Regions from separate parts of the Bacillus mojavensis genome, predicted to be linked through region 2. Evidence: riboswitches for the same ligand, from Rfam matches in the RefSeq annotation. Region 2 holds a riboswitch; each other region holds the start of a gene.
The links. Region 2 has a riboswitch for thiamine pyrophosphate ahead of HC660_RS07295 (HMP/thiamine ABC transporter substrate-binding protein ThiU). Riboswitches for the same ligand answer to the same signal wherever they lie in the genome.

Region 1 (4,352 bases), 1.6 Mb from region 2:
AAAAACCGCGAAAAATTCTCCCAAGAAGTGCAGCGTGTCGCTTCACAGGATCTCGCTAAGATGGGCCTTGTGATTGTCTCCTTTACCATTAAAGATGTCCGTGATAAAAACGGCTATCTTGAATCACTAGGTAAACCTAGAATTGCGCAGGTAAAACGTGATGCTGACATTGCAACCGCAGAGGCTGATAAAGAAACAAGAATTAAGCGGGCGGAAGCCGATAAAGAAGCCAAAAAATCAGAGCTTGAACGAGCGACGGAAATTGCGGAAGCTGAAAAAATCAATCAGCTTAAAATGGCTGAATACCGGCGAGATCAAGATACAGCAAAAGCCAACGCTGACCAGGCATACGATTTGGAAACAGCTAAAGCACGCCAGCAGGTCACAGAGCAGGAAATGCAGGTCAAGATTATAGAGCGGCAAAAACAAATTGAATTAGAAGAAAAAGAAATACTTCGCCGTGAACGCCAGTATGATTCTGAAGTAAAGAAAAAAGCGGATGCAGACCGCTATTCAGTTGAGCAATCTGCCGCTGCTGAAAAAGCCAAACAGCTAGCCCAAGCCGATGCCAAGAAATACAGCATAGAAGCGATGGCGAAGGCTGAAGCTGAAAGGGTCAGAATTGACGGTCTTGCAAAAGCAGAAGCGGAAAAAGCAAAAGGTGAGACAGAGGCCGAGGTTATTCGCTTAAAAGGTCTTGCTGAAGCGGAAGCGAAAGAAAAAATTGCTGCTGCCTTTGAGCAGTACGGTCAGGCTGCAATTTTCGATATGATTGTCAAAATGCTTCCGGAATACGCGAAACAGGTATCAGCACCGCTTTCAAATATTGATAAGATCACCGTCGTTGATACAGGAGGCAGCGGTGATTCAAGCGGCGCCAACAAAGTCACAAGCTATGCGACAAACTTAATGTCCAGCTTACAAGAAAGCTTAAAAGCGTCTTCGGGAATCGACGTAAAGGAAATGATTGAGAACTTTTCAGGAAAAGGCAACATCAAACAGAGCATCAACGAACTGACAAATGAATTAAAAGAAACAAAACCTGTTCAAAAATCTGAATAACCATTGCGGAAAGGAATAGAGAATGAATGGTGACTATAAGAGAAGCACGAATAGATGATATAAAGGCCATCGCAAAAGTGCACGTTGACAGCTGGATGACAACATACAGCGGCATTGTCTCGGCTGAATACTTAAATGGTTTAAACTACAACGATTTTGAAGCCAAATGGAAAACCCGTTCATTAAAGGGGGTTTTTGTGGCAGAAGATGATAAAGGTTCAGTATTCGGCTTTGCATCTTTTGGTCCTATTCGTACAGAGCAGAAAGGCTATGACGGTGAGTTATATGCCATTTACCTTTTAGAAGAAAAACAGCGGCAAGGTGCAGGCAGAGCACTTTTGACAAAGGGAGCAGATTTTTTGCTTGATCATGGCTTTACGAGCATGTTTGTTTGGGTCGTAGAAGAGAATCCTTCGATTACATTTTATCAGTCGTTTTCACCTGAAAGAGCAGCCCAGGATAGGTTTGAAATCGCAGGAGAAAGTTTGAAAGAAATAGGATTCGCTTGGCCGGATCTTGCTTCATTAAAAAATCTGCTTAACAGAAGATAGAAAACAACCCCCAGCGGAACGGCCGCTGGGGGTTGTTAGATTAAGCTTTTTCAGTTTTCAGCAAGCGCGGAGCTGTCATGAACAATAAACAAAGGACAATCGCACAGATGATGAATGATGGAACCATATAAGTAGCATTATAAGTTAATGAGTAAATCCATACCGGCGTTCCTTTTGGTGCAAAGCTGCCGAAAAATACCGCCCCTGAAATCACATGTGCAGCATAACGCAGAAAACTGCCGATAAAAACTGCGCAAATCACTGATACAATCAATTTTCCTTTTGCTTTTGATAAAGCTGATTTGCGGACAGCGGAAGCGAAAAAGCCGCTTATTCCAACAGCGGCGAACGCTGCAATGTAATCAAGCAATAGCTGAACAGGGTGCTGAAGAAATAGATTTCCAATCGCAATTTGAACAAGACCTGTCAATAGACCGGTGGTAAGACCTGCTTTAACTCCCCAGCGAAATGAAATCAAAAAAATCGGAATCATCATGATGGATACCGATCCTCCTTGAGGCATACGGAGGAACATTCCGGAAACGATGTCTAAAATGACAGCAGCAGCAGTCATGATTGCAATTTCAATAAGACGAACCAGTTGTCTTGGTTGAGCCATAAAAATCCCCTTCCATTGATAGACAATCCAAAAGGACAACAAAAAAGCAGCACGCGGAAGGATAGGAAAGTTCCACGCACTGCTTTACAATCTGCAATTCATTTGACTTTGCCACATCCCTACGCCAGCGTTAACTAACAGGTTCAAAGGGTCAGAACGGAACCGCTCACTCTCAGCTTTTATGCTCCCCTTGTGGTTATCGGATATTTAGTTCGTTTCTACTATACAAGAAAAAGGTTAAAACAACAAGATGATATTGCCTGTGGCAAATATTCATTAATAGATATATGTTTTAAAAAGCATTACAAGTTAGATAGAATTAAAAAAGATTACAGTTTTATTATTTTATAGATTTTTTTAAAAAAACTATTGCAATAAATAATTATAGGTGTTATATTATTAAACGTCGCTGATGAACAGCAGACAAAACAAGAAGCCTCAAAACACTTTGAAAAAAAGTTGTTGACAATCAGAGAGCTGAATGTTATATTAATAAAGCTGCTTCATCGAGAGTGGTGATGATCTTTGAAAACTAAACAAGACAAAACGTACCTGTTAATTCAAGTTTTAAATAAATCGCACAACGATGTGCGTAGTCAGTCAAACTACTTTATCGGAGAGTTTGATCCTGGCTCAGGACGAACGCTGGCGGCGTGCCTAATACATGCAAGTCGAGCGAACAGATGGGAGCTTGCTCCCTGATGTTAGCGGCGGACGGGTGAGTAACACGTGGGTAACCTGCCTGTAAGACTGGGATAACTCCGGGAAACCGGGGCTAATACCGGATGCTTGTTTGAACCGCATGGTTCAAACATAAAAGGTGGCTTCGGCTACCACTTACAGATGGACCCGCGGCGCATTAGCTAGTTGGTGAGGTAACGGCTCACCAAGGCAACGATGCGTAGCCGACCTGAGAGGGTGATCGGCCACACTGGGACTGAGACACGGCCCAGACTCCTACGGGAGGCAGCAGTAGGGAATCTTCCGCAATGGACGAAAGTCTGACGGAGCAACGCCGCGTGAGTGATGAAGGTTTTCGGATCGTAAAGCTCTGTTGTTAGGGAAGAACAAGTACCGTTCAAATAGGGCGGTACCTTGACGGTACCTAACCAGAAAGCCACGGCTAACTACGTGCCAGCAGCCGCGGTAATACGTAGGTGGCAAGCGTTGTCCGGAATTATTGGGCGTAAAGGGCTCGCAGGCGGTTCCTTAAGTCTGATGTGAAAGCCCCCGGCTCAACCGGGGAGGGTCATTGGAAACTGGGGAACTTGAGTGCAGAAGAGGAGAGTGGAATTCCACGTGTAGCGGTGAAATGCGTAGAGATGTGGAGGAACACCAGTGGCGAAGGCGACTCTCTGGTCTGTAACTGACGCTGAGGAGCGAAAGCGTGGGGAGCGAACAGGATTAGATACCCTGGTAGTCCACGCCGTAAACGATGAGTGCTAAGTGTTAGGGGGTTTCCGCCCCTTAGTGCTGCAGCTAACGCATTAAGCACTCCGCCTGGGGAGTACGGTCGCAAGACTGAAACTCAAAGGAATTGACGGGGGCCCGCACAAGCGGTGGAGCATGTGGTTTAATTCGAAGCAACGCGAAGAACCTTACCAGGTCTTGACATCCTCTGACAATCCTAGAGATAGGACGTCCCCTTCGGGGGCAGAGTGACAGGTGGTGCATGGTTGTCGTCAGCTCGTGTCGTGAGATGTTGGGTTAAGTCCCGCAACGAGCGCAACCCTTGATCTTAGTTGCCAGCATTCAGTTGGGCACTCTAAGGTGACTGCCGGTGACAAACCGGAGGAAGGTGGGGATGACGTCAAATCATCATGCCCCTTATGACCTGGGCTACACACGTGCTACAATGGACAGAACAAAGGGCAGCAAAACCGCGAGGTTAAGCCAATCCCACAAATCTGTTCTCAGTTCGGATCGCAGTCTGCAACTCGACTGCGTGAAGCTGGAATCGCTAGTAATCGCGGATCAGCATGCCGCGGTGAATACGTTCCCGGGCCTTGTACACACCGCCCGTCACACCACGAGAGTTTGTAACACCCGAAGTCGGTGAGGTAACCTTTATGGAGCCAGCCGCCGAAGGTGGGACAGATGATTGGGGTGAAGTCGTAACA
Region 2 (4,352 bases):
AGTTCTTGACCTGCACTGCATGTTCAGCAGAAAGAACCACAGCTTCTTCAGTATGCCCAGCAGGGAAGGGTTCCTTGAACAGCGTTTCCTTTGACAATGTAAACGGTATAATCACATTTTCTTGTAAGTCACAAATTTTTGGCACAGTGATTCCCATTGTTCTTAACATGTTTGAGTGATGCTGAAACATATCCGTAGTCGGCCCGTCTAAGGCTTTCTTGCCTGCTCCATCCAGTACAATTGTTCTTTCAACCCAAGGCGCCCACTCATCAAGCTGATGTTCGATGACGAGAAGGCCGAAGCCTTTTTCCTGCTGAAGCTCTTTGATCATTTGAACGAATTCCCGCGCTGAATAAGGATCTAAAAGGGAAGTCGGTTCATCCAGAATAATGAGCTCAGGCTCCATCGCCAAAATACAGGCGAGCGCGACTTTTTGCTTCAGTCCCCCTGACAGAGTAGAAATTGTGCTTTTCTTTAAATGAGAGATGTGTAATTTATCCAGAACCGCATCAATTTTCTTTGCCATTTCTTCTTGAGGAACTTGCAAATTTTCCAATCCGAAGGCGATTTCGTCCTCCACTGTCAGCATACAAAACTGCTGATCAGGGTCCTGAAAGACGACTCCGACATGCTGAGCGATCGTTTCAGAGGTTTCATCATCAGTGATCGGTTTTTGAAATAAGAATACATGCCCGGACAGCACCCCGTCACAAGCTTCGGGGTAAAGTCCGTTTAAACAGAGGGCAAGCGAGCTTTTTCCGCACCCGCTCGGCCCTAACAATAAAGCGCATTCTCCTTTTAGGAGCTCAAACGTTATCTCTTGAAAAATCGGTTTCTCGTTTTCTTCATATGAAAAACGAAGCCGGTCAACCGAAAGTAACGTATTATAGGCTTGCATGATTAGATACCCGTTTCCGTTTCTTTTTCAGTTCCTTTCCCAGCGCCATTCCGTTTAAGACGCCCGTATATGCGAGAGAATCGCTGACAGCTTTTCCAAGAAGTCCGGCTAGAACCGCACCTGAAACGAGACGGATCACAAGCATAATGAGCAGGTATCCCGGTGAATACGCCGCATAACCGGAAACAAAGAGATCATAAATAAAGCTGGCCACCGAAGACCCCATACCCGCCAGAAGCAGCACAGGAAGGGAATATGCTTTCCAGCGTGTCGCAAGAAATACTGCTTCTGCTCCGAGACCTTGAACAACGCCGATCACGATAACCATCGGGCCTGAAGGATTTCCCAGCAAACATTCAACGAGAGCTGCGATGACTTCAGATACAAGGGCAGCCCCCGGTTTGCGAATGATGTACGCGGCAATCACCGACACGATAAACCAAATGCCGTAAATAGGTTCATAAGCGATGGGCCCGAACATCCCTGCAAGTACGTTTCCAAAATGAGTGAATACTAAATAAACAATGGCAAAAACAATACTGATTACGGACATGATGACAATTTCTTTTACTTTCCAGCTTTTCATTTTATCCCTGCTTTCTGTTTTCTTGATGGACTGTTTGCCGAGAAGTTCACGGTCATTGTGACGTGTGTTGTTTGCTGATTTGCCATGCGGAAAGCGGCTTCCAGCGTTCGGAACACGTCGTGTGCATCTCCGTCTAGCTCACTTGCGTAATGAACACCCTGAACAAAGGTGCCGTCAGCCTTAGCGATTTCAACAGCTTTCATGATGATGTCCATATAATCCGGCTCATTCATCGGATAAAGTGCAAATTGGCATGGAGCCTCTGCTTTCAGGGTATGGACAAATTCTTCGTTGACACGCTTTTCATCTGCTGTCAGAAATGTATCTCCTTGTGTATCGCCGGGGCAGCCGATGGAAAACGTCCCGTTCATAACGATGTGTTTTTCGCTATTTGCTGCATAAAGGTAGATGGCTTTGGCGGCGTCGAATACATGCTCGATCGATCCGCGCAAAACTGTGCTGATATGATCGGTTTTTGTCCAAACCTTTGACGTATCGGTTTTTTTCAGCGCAGACTTAATCACACTGATAAAATCATCCGTCATTGGGTATAAAGAGAACCGAAAACCGGCGATTCTGCTTGTACCGCATAAGTTGTCCATTTCTCTGACCTCCTGTTTTTTTGGTAAAATAAAAAACTGCATATCCTTAGGGAATATGCAGTCATAGATCGAGTAAGCGCACGAAAAAATACACCTTTCGGTCAACCTGCACTTCCCCACGCTGGTATTATCCAGATCGGGTCATAAGGGATCAAAGCGTGTTTTTTCGCGCTTTATCTCAGCCATAACAGCACCCCTAGTGCTTTCCGTATACAATTTTTTATTTTGACATCATAATAGATGATAAGAATCATTTTGTAAACAATGAAATCATTTTTTTCATATAGGAACATGAGAGGATGATCGGATTTGGAAAAAGGGCACATATTAATTGTGGAAGATGAAGAAAAAATCGCCAGGGTCCTTCAGCTTGAATTGGAATATGAAGGATACAGCGTGACCATCAAACATAATGGCACTGAAGGGCTTGACGCGGCCGCCGAAGGTTCGTATTCCCTGCTGCTGCTTGATGTCATGCTGCCAGGGATGAGCGGGCTTGAAGTGCTGCGCCGGCTGAGGAAAACAGATCAAGGAACACCGGTTATTTTATTAACCGCCCGCGACAGCATTCCAGATAAGGTAACAGGGCTGGACATCGGTGCGAATGACTATGTCACCAAGCCGTTTGAAATTGAAGAATTGCTTGCCAGAATCAGAGCGGCACTTCGCCAAACCGGAAGCAAAACAGAGGATATCGGCACATTTTTGACATATGACGATTTGCAAGTAAACGAAAAAACACGTGAAGTCAGACGGGGAGACAAAGAAGTTGAATTAACGCCCCGGGAATTTGATTTGCTTGTCTATATGCTGAAGCATCCGCAACAAGTGCTGACGAGGGAGCAAATTCTCAGCTCTGTATGGGGGTTTGATTACATCGGTGATACAAATGTCGTCGACGTGTACATAAGGTATATCAGAAAAAAATTGGACTATCCTTACGAAAAACAGCTGATTCATACCGTGCGCGGAGTCGGCTATACCATTAAGGGGTAAATGATGAAGCTGAAGACTAAGATTCATCTTTATACATCTATTTGGCTGTTGATTTTATTAATGTTGGTCCATACTGCGGTCTATCTCATTTTTTCATCGGCACTCACCTCAAAGGATGCAGCCCGTCTTGCTGATGAAACAGACAATATCGCCGAAGCTCTTCATACCGCCGAAACACAAGGAGTGGCTTTGCAGGATATGCTGCAGGCGTATCTTCCGGCAAACGGAATGGTACGGATAGTGACTGCGGATCAGAAAGCCGTTATGACCATCACCAAGGAAAAAGCATATAAAGACTTCCCTCTTACTTTTCACAGCGGAGAAACGACAGACGTGACAAAGCATACAGGCAAACTGTTTGCAGCAGCAGCTGTCCCTGTCATTTGGACAGATGGACAAGTCGTATCTCTTCAGCTCGTGGAAAGGCTGGAGCATACAGACGAAAGTCTTTTTCTGCTAAAATTTATTTTAATTGCGGCCAGCGCAGCGGTCTGTATCGCTTCCTTCTTTGCTGGCAGCTTACTCGCCCGCCATATCATCAATCCAATCAGACAATTGGTGACAACGATGAAAGACATCCAGAGAGAAAAAGCATTCAAAACAATTTCTCTGGAAGGACAGTCGCACGACGAATTATATCAAATGGGGCTGACTTTTAATGAGATGGCGAGCATGCTGAAAGAGCACTACGACAAACAGCAGCAATTCGTCCAAGACGCTTCACACGAGCTGAAAACCCCGCTCACCATTATTGAAAGCTACAGCAATCTAATGAAACGCTGGGGGGCAAGAAGGCCTGAAGTGCTTGAGGAATCCATTGAAGCCATTCATTCGGAAGCGATCCATATGAAAAAACTGACCAATCAGCTGCTTACCCTGGCCAAGAGCCATAAAGAAATGGAGCTTGATCTGAAAACGGTTGACCTGATCGAAATGTCGCGCGCCGTCATACAAACACTCCAGCCGGTTTATAAACGCGACATTTTTCTCGAGGCGGGCAAAGAGCATTTGTTCGTAACGGCAGATGAAGAACGCATAAAGCAGCTGCTGACGATTTTGCTTGATAATGCTATAAAGTATAGTGACAAGGGCATTGTGATTTCCGCAGGAACCAAAAACAGCCGGCCGTTTTTGTCTGTAAGGGATGAAGGAATCGGCATACCTGAGGAGCATCTCCCGCGCCTGTTTGAACGTTTTTACCGGGCGGATGAGGCGCGTAACCGCAAAACAGGGGGAACGGGTTTAGGTCTATCCATTGCGAAACATATTG
Region 3 (4,352 bases), 160 kb from region 2:
ATTGTGTATCCAAGTTTTTCTATTAGGGCTGTCATTTCATCGTAGCAGCCATGAATATCGCTGATGATATCGTAGTAGGCCATGCAGCATCCTCCTTACTCATGATTTTATTTATTATGAAGCAAATTGCTGTGAGTCATCACCGGCTTTTATGTGCAAATTATAGAAGAATCATTTTCTAAAAAAAAATGAGACCTTATTACTTTATTTTTCATCATCACCCTTGTTAAAATCGCGTTATGTTTTTTTAAAAGGAGGTTCAGATTATGGCGCATACATCTGTCGCATCATTAGTTGTCGTACTTATCGTTGCATTTTTGACTCCCATCCTTTTGCATCGGTTTAAACTCAGCATCCCTGTTGTTGTTGCTGAAATTATTATGGGATTGATTATAGGAAAAAGCGGTCTTAATTTAGTTGTGGAGGGTGATACTTGGCTTCAGACGCTCTCTATGCTCGGATTTATCTTTTTAATGTTTTTAAGCGGTCTTGAAATTGATTTTTCATCCTTTGAGAAGGGAAAGAAAAAGCAGTTTCTGCAAAACGGCAAGGAAGCACCCAATACATTTGCAACAGCATCCATTATTTTTATCGGTATTTTTATTTTATCATTGCTGCTGTCTTATGGGTTCGTCGTGGCCGGATTTATCCAAAATGCTTTCTTAATGACGCTTATTATTTCTACAATATCGTTAGGTGTTGTCGTTCCAACCTTAAAGGAAGAACGGATCATGGATTCAAACATCGGGCAGATTATCCTGCTTGTTGCCGTGATTGCTGACTTGGTCACTATGATTCTTCTTGCTGTATTTTCTTCTTTGTACGGGGAGGACAGCGGAAACATGTGGCTCTTAATGATCTTGTTTGCAGCGGGAGTAGTGCTCTACTTCTTCGGCCGGATCTTTAAACACCGTTCTTTTGTTCAGTCCATGTCTAAAGGGACGATCCAGATTGGCACCCGTGCTATTTTCACTTTAATTATCGTACTGGTGGCTCTGTCTGAATCACTGGGGGCAGAAAATATACTCGGCGCTTTCTTAGCGGGCGTGCTTGTTTCCCTGCTCTCGCCGAACAAGGAATTGGTTCAGCAGCTCGATTCCTTCGGCTATGGGTTCTTAATACCGATTTTCTTTGTGATGGTCGGCGTAAAATTGGATATTTGGACACTTTTTCAGGACCCGAAAATTTTAGTGATGATTCCGCTGCTGCTTATGGCACTGTTAGTAAGCAAGATTCTTCCTATCCTGTACTTGAAGAAATGGTATGATAACCGCACAATATTGGCGTCTGGTTTCCTGCTGACATCAACGCTTTCTCTTGTGATTGCCGCTGCGACAATCGGCCAGCAGCTTCATGTCATCAGTGCGAATATGTCAGGAGCGCTTACGCTGGTGGCGGTTATTGCAAGCATTTTTACGCCGGTCGGATTTAAAAAGCTGTACAAAAAACAGGAGCAGCCGGAGGAGAAAAAGAAGATCACATTTATCGGCGCTAATCAAATGACACTGCCTGTTACACTTGAATTGCCTGAGAGTGAGTATGAAGTGCGTGTCGTGCACGTTTATCAAGAAAACGCTGAGGAAAAGCTGTCAGACTCAGTATTTTCCGTTGAAACGCTTCCTGATTATGAGCATCAAACCCTTGAATCACTCGGTATATTTGATACAGATATCCTTGTAGTGGCGACAGGGGATGAAGACATGAATACGGACATCGCATTATACGCCAAAGAAAAGGGGACAGAAAGAGTCATCGCCAGCACCGGATCACCGAAGAACGAAGCGAAATTGAAGGAGCAGGGCATCGGCATCTTTTCCATCTTGCTGTCGACCAAAACACTGCTTCGCGCGCTGATAGAAGCGCCTGGCGTCATGAAACTGCTCACAAACCAGGAATCTTCGCTGTATCAAATTAATATGGAGAACAGCAAATACGACGGCGTGATTCTCCGTGAATTCCCTTTAACAGGCGATGTGATTTTTGTCAGGATTTTCAGAGGTGTGGACAGCATCGTTCCTCACGGCGATACAAGGCTGAAAATCGGAGACCGCTTAATTGTCACCGGATCACGCGGGTACGTAACGGATCTTAAGAAAACATTGGAAGGATAATATCTTGACCAAATAAGGATTCGTGTTAATATAGAGGTGCAGAACAATTCAATATGTATTCGTAAAACCACTAGGGGTGTCCTTTATAAGGGCTGAGATAAAAGTGTGACTTTTAGACCCTCATAACTTGAACAGGTTCAGACCTGCGTAGGGAAGTGGAGCGGTATTTGTGTTATATAACTATGCCAATTCCAAACCACTTTTCCTTGCGGGAAAGTGGTTTTTTTATTATCAGACAGGGGGAATGACGTGTGAAGTTTTCAGAAGAATGCCGCAGTGCAGCCGCAGAATGGTGGGAAGGCAGCTTTGTCCATCCATTTGTTCAGGGGATCGGTGACGGAACTCTTCCGATTGACCGTTTTAAATACTACGTGCTTCAGGATTCTTATTATTTAACGCATTTTGCGAAGGTGCAATCGTTCGGCGCCGCTTATGCGAAGGACCTTTACACAACGGGACGCATGGCCAGCCATGCTCAAGGTACATATGAAGCGGAAATGGCGCTTCATCGCGAGTTTACAGATCTTTTGGAAATTAGTGAGGAAGAACAGAAGGCATTTAAGCCATCTCCTACCGCTTACTCTTATACATCTCATATGTACCGTTCGGTCTTGAGCGGGAATTTTGCAGAAATCTTGGCAGCTCTTCTCCCGTGCTATTGGCTTTATTATGAGGTTGGTGAGAAATTGCTGACATGTGATCCGGGGCATCCGATCTATCAGAAGTGGATTGGTACCTACGGTGGTGACTGGTTCAGACAGCAGGTGGAAGAACAAATTAACCGTTTGGATGAGTTGGCGGAAAACAGCACCGAGGAAGTGCGTGCCAAGATGAAAGAGAATTTTGTTATTTCCAGCTATTATGAATATCAGTTCTGGGGAATGGCTTATCGAAAAGAAGGCTGGTCAGACAGCAGCGTAAAAGAGGTGGAAGGACTTGGAGCTGCACGCCATAACTGATGACCGCAAGCCGGTTGAAGATCTAGTGAGATCCATTATAGCCATTCAGGATGAGGTTGATTACATCCATATTCGCGAACGGTCTAAATCGGCGGCTGACATTTTGAAACTGCTGGAGCTTATTTCTGAAGGCGGTGTTGATAAGCAAAAGCTGGTGATGAATGGCCGGGTTGATATTGCACTTTTTTCAAATATTCATCGTGTTCAGCTGCCGAGCTGCAGCTTTTCGCCGAAACAAGTAAGAGCCAGATTTCCTCACCTGCACATTGGGCGATCAGTGCATTCACTGGAGGAAGCGCTTCAGGCAGAAAAGGATGATGCTGATTATGTTTTGTTCGGCCATGTGTTTGAAACGGATTGCAAACAAGGCCTTAAGGGCAGAGGCGTGTCTTTGCTTTCAGAAATCAAACAGAGGATCTCGATTCCGGTTATTTCAATTGGAGGGATGACACCTGCCAAATTAAGAGAAATGAAGCAAGCAGGTTCAGACGGTATTGCTGTCATGTCCGGAATTTTTTCTTCCGATGATCCTTTGGAAGCTGCCAGACGATATTCCCGCAAGCTAAAGGAGATTCAGTATGAAAAGGCATTATGATGCAGTTGTCATTGGAGGCGGAATTATTGGTTCCGCGATCGCTTATCAGTTGGCAAAAGAAAAGAAAAACACCGCATTGCTTGAAAGCGGAACAATAGGCGGCAGAACAACAAGCGCCGCGGCAGGGATGCTTGGCGCCCATGCCGAGTGCGAGGAACGGGATGCGTTTTTTGATTTCGCCATGCACAGTCAGCGTATGTACCGAGGTCTTGGAGAGGAGCTATTTGCATTATCCGGTATCGATATTAGAAGGCATGATGGCGGTATGTTTAAGCTTGCATTCTCCGAAGAAGACGTGTCACGCCTCAGACGGATGGACGATTTGGATTCTGTCAGCTGGCATACAAAAGAAGAAGTGCTGGAAAAAGAGCCGTATACGGCCAGTGAGATTTACGGGGCGAGCTTTATTCAGGATGATGTTCATGTTGAGCCTTATTTTGTATGCAAGGCATATGCTAAATCGGCTAAAGCGCTTGGTGCGGATATTTTTGAGCATGCTCCTGTTTTCGATGTGACACGTGGCGGTGAATCCATTTTGGTCAAAACAGCGTCCGGTGACATGCATGCGGATTATGTCGTGGTTGCCAGCGGGGTCTGGAGCGGGATGTTTTTTAAGCAGCTCGGGCTGAATCAGTCATTTTTTCCTGTAAAAGGAGAGTGCCTGTCTGTTTGGAATGATGACATTCC
Region 4 (4,352 bases), 210 kb from region 2:
AATCAAGGCTGTGAATACCTTCAATCCGGAAAAGAAAATCAAACTGGCTACATATGCCTCTCGCTGTATCGAGAATGAAATCCTGATGTATTTAAGGAGAAACAACAAAATCCGTTCAGAAGTATCTTTCGATGAACCGCTTAATATTGATTGGGACGGCAATGAGCTTCTGCTTTCTGATGTGCTGGGCACGGATGATGATATCATTACAAAGGACATTGAAGCAAACGTGGATAAAAAGCTTCTAAAAAAAGCGCTCGAACAGTTAAATGAGAGGGAGAAACAAATCATGGAACTTCGTTTCGGGCTTGTCGGCGAAGAGGAAAAAACCCAAAAGGATGTTGCGGATATGATGGGGATTTCTCAATCCTATATTTCCCGTCTGGAAAAACGAATCATTAAAAGATTGCGAAAAGAATTCAACAAAATGGTGTAAAAAATTTTTGCGGGTTAATCCCTTGATTCTACAAGGATTTCCCAATTATGACTATTTTTCGGTCTGAGTACAGTGCATATTTTTCCCACCCGAGGAGATACTTAACGTTGTACAGCAGCTCCTGTAGGGAGGGAAAAAAGTGTCGAGAAATAAAGTCGAAATCTGCGGGGTGGATACGTCCAAATTACCCGTACTCAAGAATGAAGAGATGAGAAAGCTGTTTAGGCAATTGCAGGACGAAGGTGATGATTCAGCCAGAGAAAAGCTTGTAAACGGGAACTTGCGTCTTGTCTTAAGTGTCATTCAAAGATTTAATAACAGAGGGGAGTATGTTGATGACTTATTTCAAGTCGGCTGCATCGGACTAATGAAATCCATTGATAATTTTGATCTAAGCCACAATGTTAAGTTTTCAACATACGCTGTACCTATGATTATCGGAGAGATCCGCAGGTATTTGCGCGATAATAACCCGATACGAGTCTCGAGATCACTCAGGGATATCGCATATAAGGCACTCCAGGTAAGAGAACGGTTAATCAGTGAGACAAGCAAGGAGCCGACGGCAGAGGATATCGCCAAAGTTCTTGAAGTACCGCACGAAGAAATCGTGTTTGCACTCGACGCCATTCAAGATCCGGTATCTCTTTTTGAACCGATCTACAATGACGGCGGAGATCCGATTTATGTCATGGATCAAATCAGTGATGAACGCAACAAAGATACACAATGGATTGAAGAGCTGGCTTTGAAAGAGGGCATGAGAAGGCTGAACGAGAGGGAAAAAATGATTTTAAGAAAACGGTTCTTCCAAGGAAAAACGCAAATGGAAGTAGCCGAAGAAATCGGGATTTCTCAAGCACAGGTGTCCAGACTGGAAAAGGCAGCAATCAAACAAATGAATAAGAATATTCATCAATAGCATGGACGCGGAAAGCCTTTAAAACAGAAATTGTTTTAAAGGCTTTTCTATTTAGAACGAGCGGTTTACGTTTTCGAAAAAGTAAGGTATCCTAGTCCGTACAAAGTTTTGTGAAAATTAAAACAATTCTTTGATTTGGAAAGAGGAGGACCACAATGATTTTGCAGCTTGACAATGTCTCACTAAGACGGAATGGAAAATGGATACTAAAGGATATTCATTGGAAAGTAGAAGAAAAGGAGAACTGGGTGCTTTACGGATTAAACGGAGCAGGGAAGACCGCGCTGTTAAATATGCTATGCTCTTACTATTTTCCGACAACAGGCGAGATGCAGGTGCTTGGTCATGTATTCGGAAAAACGGAGCTGGGAGATAAACTCAGGCGAAAAATCGGCCTTGTCTCAGCGGGTCTTCAGCAAAAATTGTATCCGGCAGATTCAGCTTTTGAAATTGCTCTGAGCGGGGCATATGCTTCAATTGGCTTGTATGAAACTCCAAGTGCGGATATCAGAGAAAAAGCGATTGCCCTGCTCGAGGACTTAGGAGCCATCGATTATGCTGACCGCCGCTATGAAACTCTTTCTCAAGGAGAGAAACAAAGAGCTTTAATTGCAAGAGCGCTAATGGCTGATCCGGAGCTGCTTATACTGGACGAACCAGTTACAGGACTTGATTTTATTGCCCGGGAAAAACTGTTAGATACGATTACACATATTGCAAGCAGGGAAAATGCGCCGTCTATTCTTTATGTTACGCATCATGCGGAAGAAATTTTGCCGATTTTTGATAAAGCCCTCTTGTTAAAAAAGGGAGAAGTCTTTAGATCAGGACAAATGAAAGACATGCTGACAGACGAATCACTTTCTTCTTTTTTTGATACGCCGATCCGTGTATTATGGAATCAGGATCGTCCGTTTTTAACAAGAGCTGAGACGGTAACAAATGCATAACGACATACGATTCATCCTAGGGGTGCTTTAGAAGCTGAGAGAGACGCTTGTCTCAACCCTTATTGACCTGATCTGGATCATACCAGCGGAGGGAAGCGGTGAAAAAGCGGAGAATGCAGCAGCTTGCACTCTGCTTTCTTTATTAAGCCGTTTCATGAATATGAAACGGCTTTTTTCTATTAAAAATAGGAGCGGATAACATGATTGATCAAGTAGAATCTTTACTAAAAAAAGCGGAAGAACAAAAGGACGAGCTCATTGGGCTTGCGAAAACGCTGATTTCTTTTAAAACACCGGCGCCGCCTGCGAGAAATACAGACAGCATCCAAACATGGATTGCGCAGTTTTTGCGTGAACGGGGATTTTTCATCGACAAATGGGACGTTTATCCTGGAGATCCCAATGTTGTGGGTGTTTTAAAGGGAACAAATACAGCAGCCTATCAAAGTTTAATCATCAATGGGCATGTCGATGTGGCAGAGGTAAGAGAGGACGAGGAATGGGTGCATGAGCCGTTTTGTCCTATTGAGAAAAACGGTTTCTTAATCGGCCGGGGCGCCTCAGATATGAAAGGCGGAATGGCCTGTGTGCTGTTTGCTGTAAAGCTGATTCGTGAAGCAGGCATTGAGCTCCCGGGCGATTTGATTCTGCAATCGGTCATCGGGGAGGAGGTCGGAGAGGCCGGCACGCTTGAATGCTGCAAAAAGGGCTATCACGCAGACTTTGCAGTTGTGGCGGATACGAGCGATATGCATATTCAAGGTCAAGGCGGAGTGATTACAGGCTGGATCGAAATCAAAAGCAGTCAAACGTTTCACGATGGAACAAGACGCAATATGATCCACGCTGGCGGAGGAACATTCGGGGCGAGCGCGATCGAAAAAATGGCAAAAATCATTTCTGGACTCGGTGAGCTTGAGCGCCATTGGGCCATTATGAAACGTTATCCCGGCTTTGCACCCGGTACAAACACAATTAATCCCGCTGTTATAGAAGGAGGCAGACATGCGGCCTTTATAGCGGATGAGTGCCGGCTGTGGATCACAGTCCATTTTTACCCGAATGAAACGCATGAACAAGTGGCAGCGGAAATAGAAGATTACATCAACCGGCTGAGTGATAGTGATATTTGGCTGAGGGAAAACCGTCCTGTCTTTAAATGGGGAGGCTCTTCAATGATTGAGGATAGAGGAGAAATTTTTCCGGCCTTGGAAGTTGATCCGGCTCATCCTGGCGTTTTAGCCCTTACAGCGTCACACGAGGAAATCAAACGCGAACGCCCGGTCGTTGACGTCTCTCAGACCGTAACCGATGGCGGATGGCTTTATAATGCCGGTATCCCAAGCGTGATCTACGGACCTGGCAATTTATATAATGCTCATTCCGTTAATGAGGAGGTATCGATTGAGCAGCTCGTAGATTATACGAAAATCATGCTCACATTCATCCTTAGATGGTGCAGCCGTAAAAAAGAACAATGATCATGAAAATTTCTCCTTGCTGACAAGGTTCAGCCCGCCCGTTCATATACTAGAAAAAAGGACCAAAAAAAGGACGTGATGGGATGATCAGCATTTCAGAATTTCAGGTGAAAGACGTCGTCAATGTCTCTAACGGAAAAAAATTGGGGAGCATCGGAGATATTGATATCAATGTCACTACAGGAAAAATTCAGGCGATTATACTAGGGGGAAATGGAAAAGTTCTCGGTTTTTTTGGAAAGGAAGAGGAAATGGTCATTCCTTGGCGAAATATAGTTAAAATCGGTGAAGATGTCATTTTAGTCCGATTAAGTGAATCCCATGCTTAGCTTTTTTGCCGCTGATTGTCAAATGCCGGAAGTCTGAACTCTTCCGGCACATTTCATTTATGAAATATGCAAATCGGCGCTAAACGAATGCAGAAAGATGTGGTAAAATAAGTGGGAAATTACGCCTTATAAATGTTTGTCGAAAGGTTGGATCATCATGAATACATATCACCCATTCAGTCTCACCACCCCCTCGACACTCATGATACAAGACTGGAAACAAACGAATCAAAA

Region 1: it holds a riboswitch for thiamine pyrophosphate, as region 2 does, so the genes downstream of both, thiT (energy-coupled thiamine transporter ThiT) here and HC660_RS07295 (HMP/thiamine ABC transporter substrate-binding protein ThiU) in region 2, are expected to answer to the same signal.
Region 3: it holds a riboswitch for thiamine pyrophosphate, as region 2 does, so the genes downstream of both, tenA (thiaminase II) here and HC660_RS07295 (HMP/thiamine ABC transporter substrate-binding protein ThiU) in region 2, are expected to answer to the same signal.
Region 4: it holds a riboswitch for thiamine pyrophosphate, as region 2 does, so the genes downstream of both, HC660_RS08365 (acetylornithine deacetylase) here and HC660_RS07295 (HMP/thiamine ABC transporter substrate-binding protein ThiU) in region 2, are expected to answer to the same signal.

The regions. Positions count from the first base shown of each region.
Region 1 is NZ_CP051464.1:2,963,025-2,967,376, reverse strand. Features, by position in the region: gene floT (flotillin lipid rafts scaffold protein FloT) at 1-1,062, shown strand, start outside; gene HC660_RS15595 (GNAT family N-acetyltransferase) at 1,089-1,613, shown strand; gene thiT (energy-coupled thiamine transporter ThiT) at 1,654-2,232, opposite strand; TPP riboswitch at 2,332-2,433, opposite strand; rRNA gene HC660_RS15585 (16S ribosomal RNA) at 2,843-4,352, shown strand, end outside.
Region 2 is NZ_CP051464.1:1,399,976-1,404,327, forward strand. Features, by position in the region: gene HC660_RS07285 (ABC transporter ATP-binding protein) at 1-898, opposite strand, end outside; gene HC660_RS07290 (ECF transporter S component) at 885-1,484, opposite strand; gene HC660_RS07295 (HMP/thiamine ABC transporter substrate-binding protein ThiU) at 1,481-2,086, opposite strand; TPP riboswitch at 2,183-2,294, opposite strand; gene ykoG (two-component system response regulator YkoG) at 2,396-3,082, shown strand; gene HC660_RS07305 (sensor histidine kinase) at 3,086-4,352, shown strand, end outside.
Region 3 is NZ_CP051464.1:1,243,828-1,248,179, forward strand. Features, by position in the region: gene prpE (bis(5'-nucleosyl)-tetraphosphatase PrpE) at 1-83, opposite strand, end outside; gene HC660_RS06395 (monovalent cation:proton antiporter family protein) at 267-2,111, shown strand; TPP riboswitch at 2,174-2,282, shown strand; gene tenA (thiaminase II) at 2,363-3,070, shown strand; gene tenI (thiazole tautomerase TenI) at 3,048-3,665, shown strand; gene thiO (glycine oxidase ThiO) at 3,649-4,352, shown strand, end outside.
Region 4 is NZ_CP051464.1:1,609,133-1,613,484, forward strand. Features, by position in the region: gene sigE (RNA polymerase sporulation sigma factor SigE) at 1-436, shown strand, start outside; gene sigG (RNA polymerase sporulation sigma factor SigG) at 576-1,358, shown strand; gene HC660_RS08360 (ABC transporter ATP-binding protein) at 1,514-2,308, shown strand; TPP riboswitch at 2,317-2,419, shown strand; gene HC660_RS08365 (acetylornithine deacetylase) at 2,509-3,789, shown strand; gene HC660_RS08370 (YlmC/YmxH family sporulation protein) at 3,873-4,118, shown strand; gene pgeF (peptidoglycan editing factor PgeF) at 4,276-4,352, shown strand, end outside.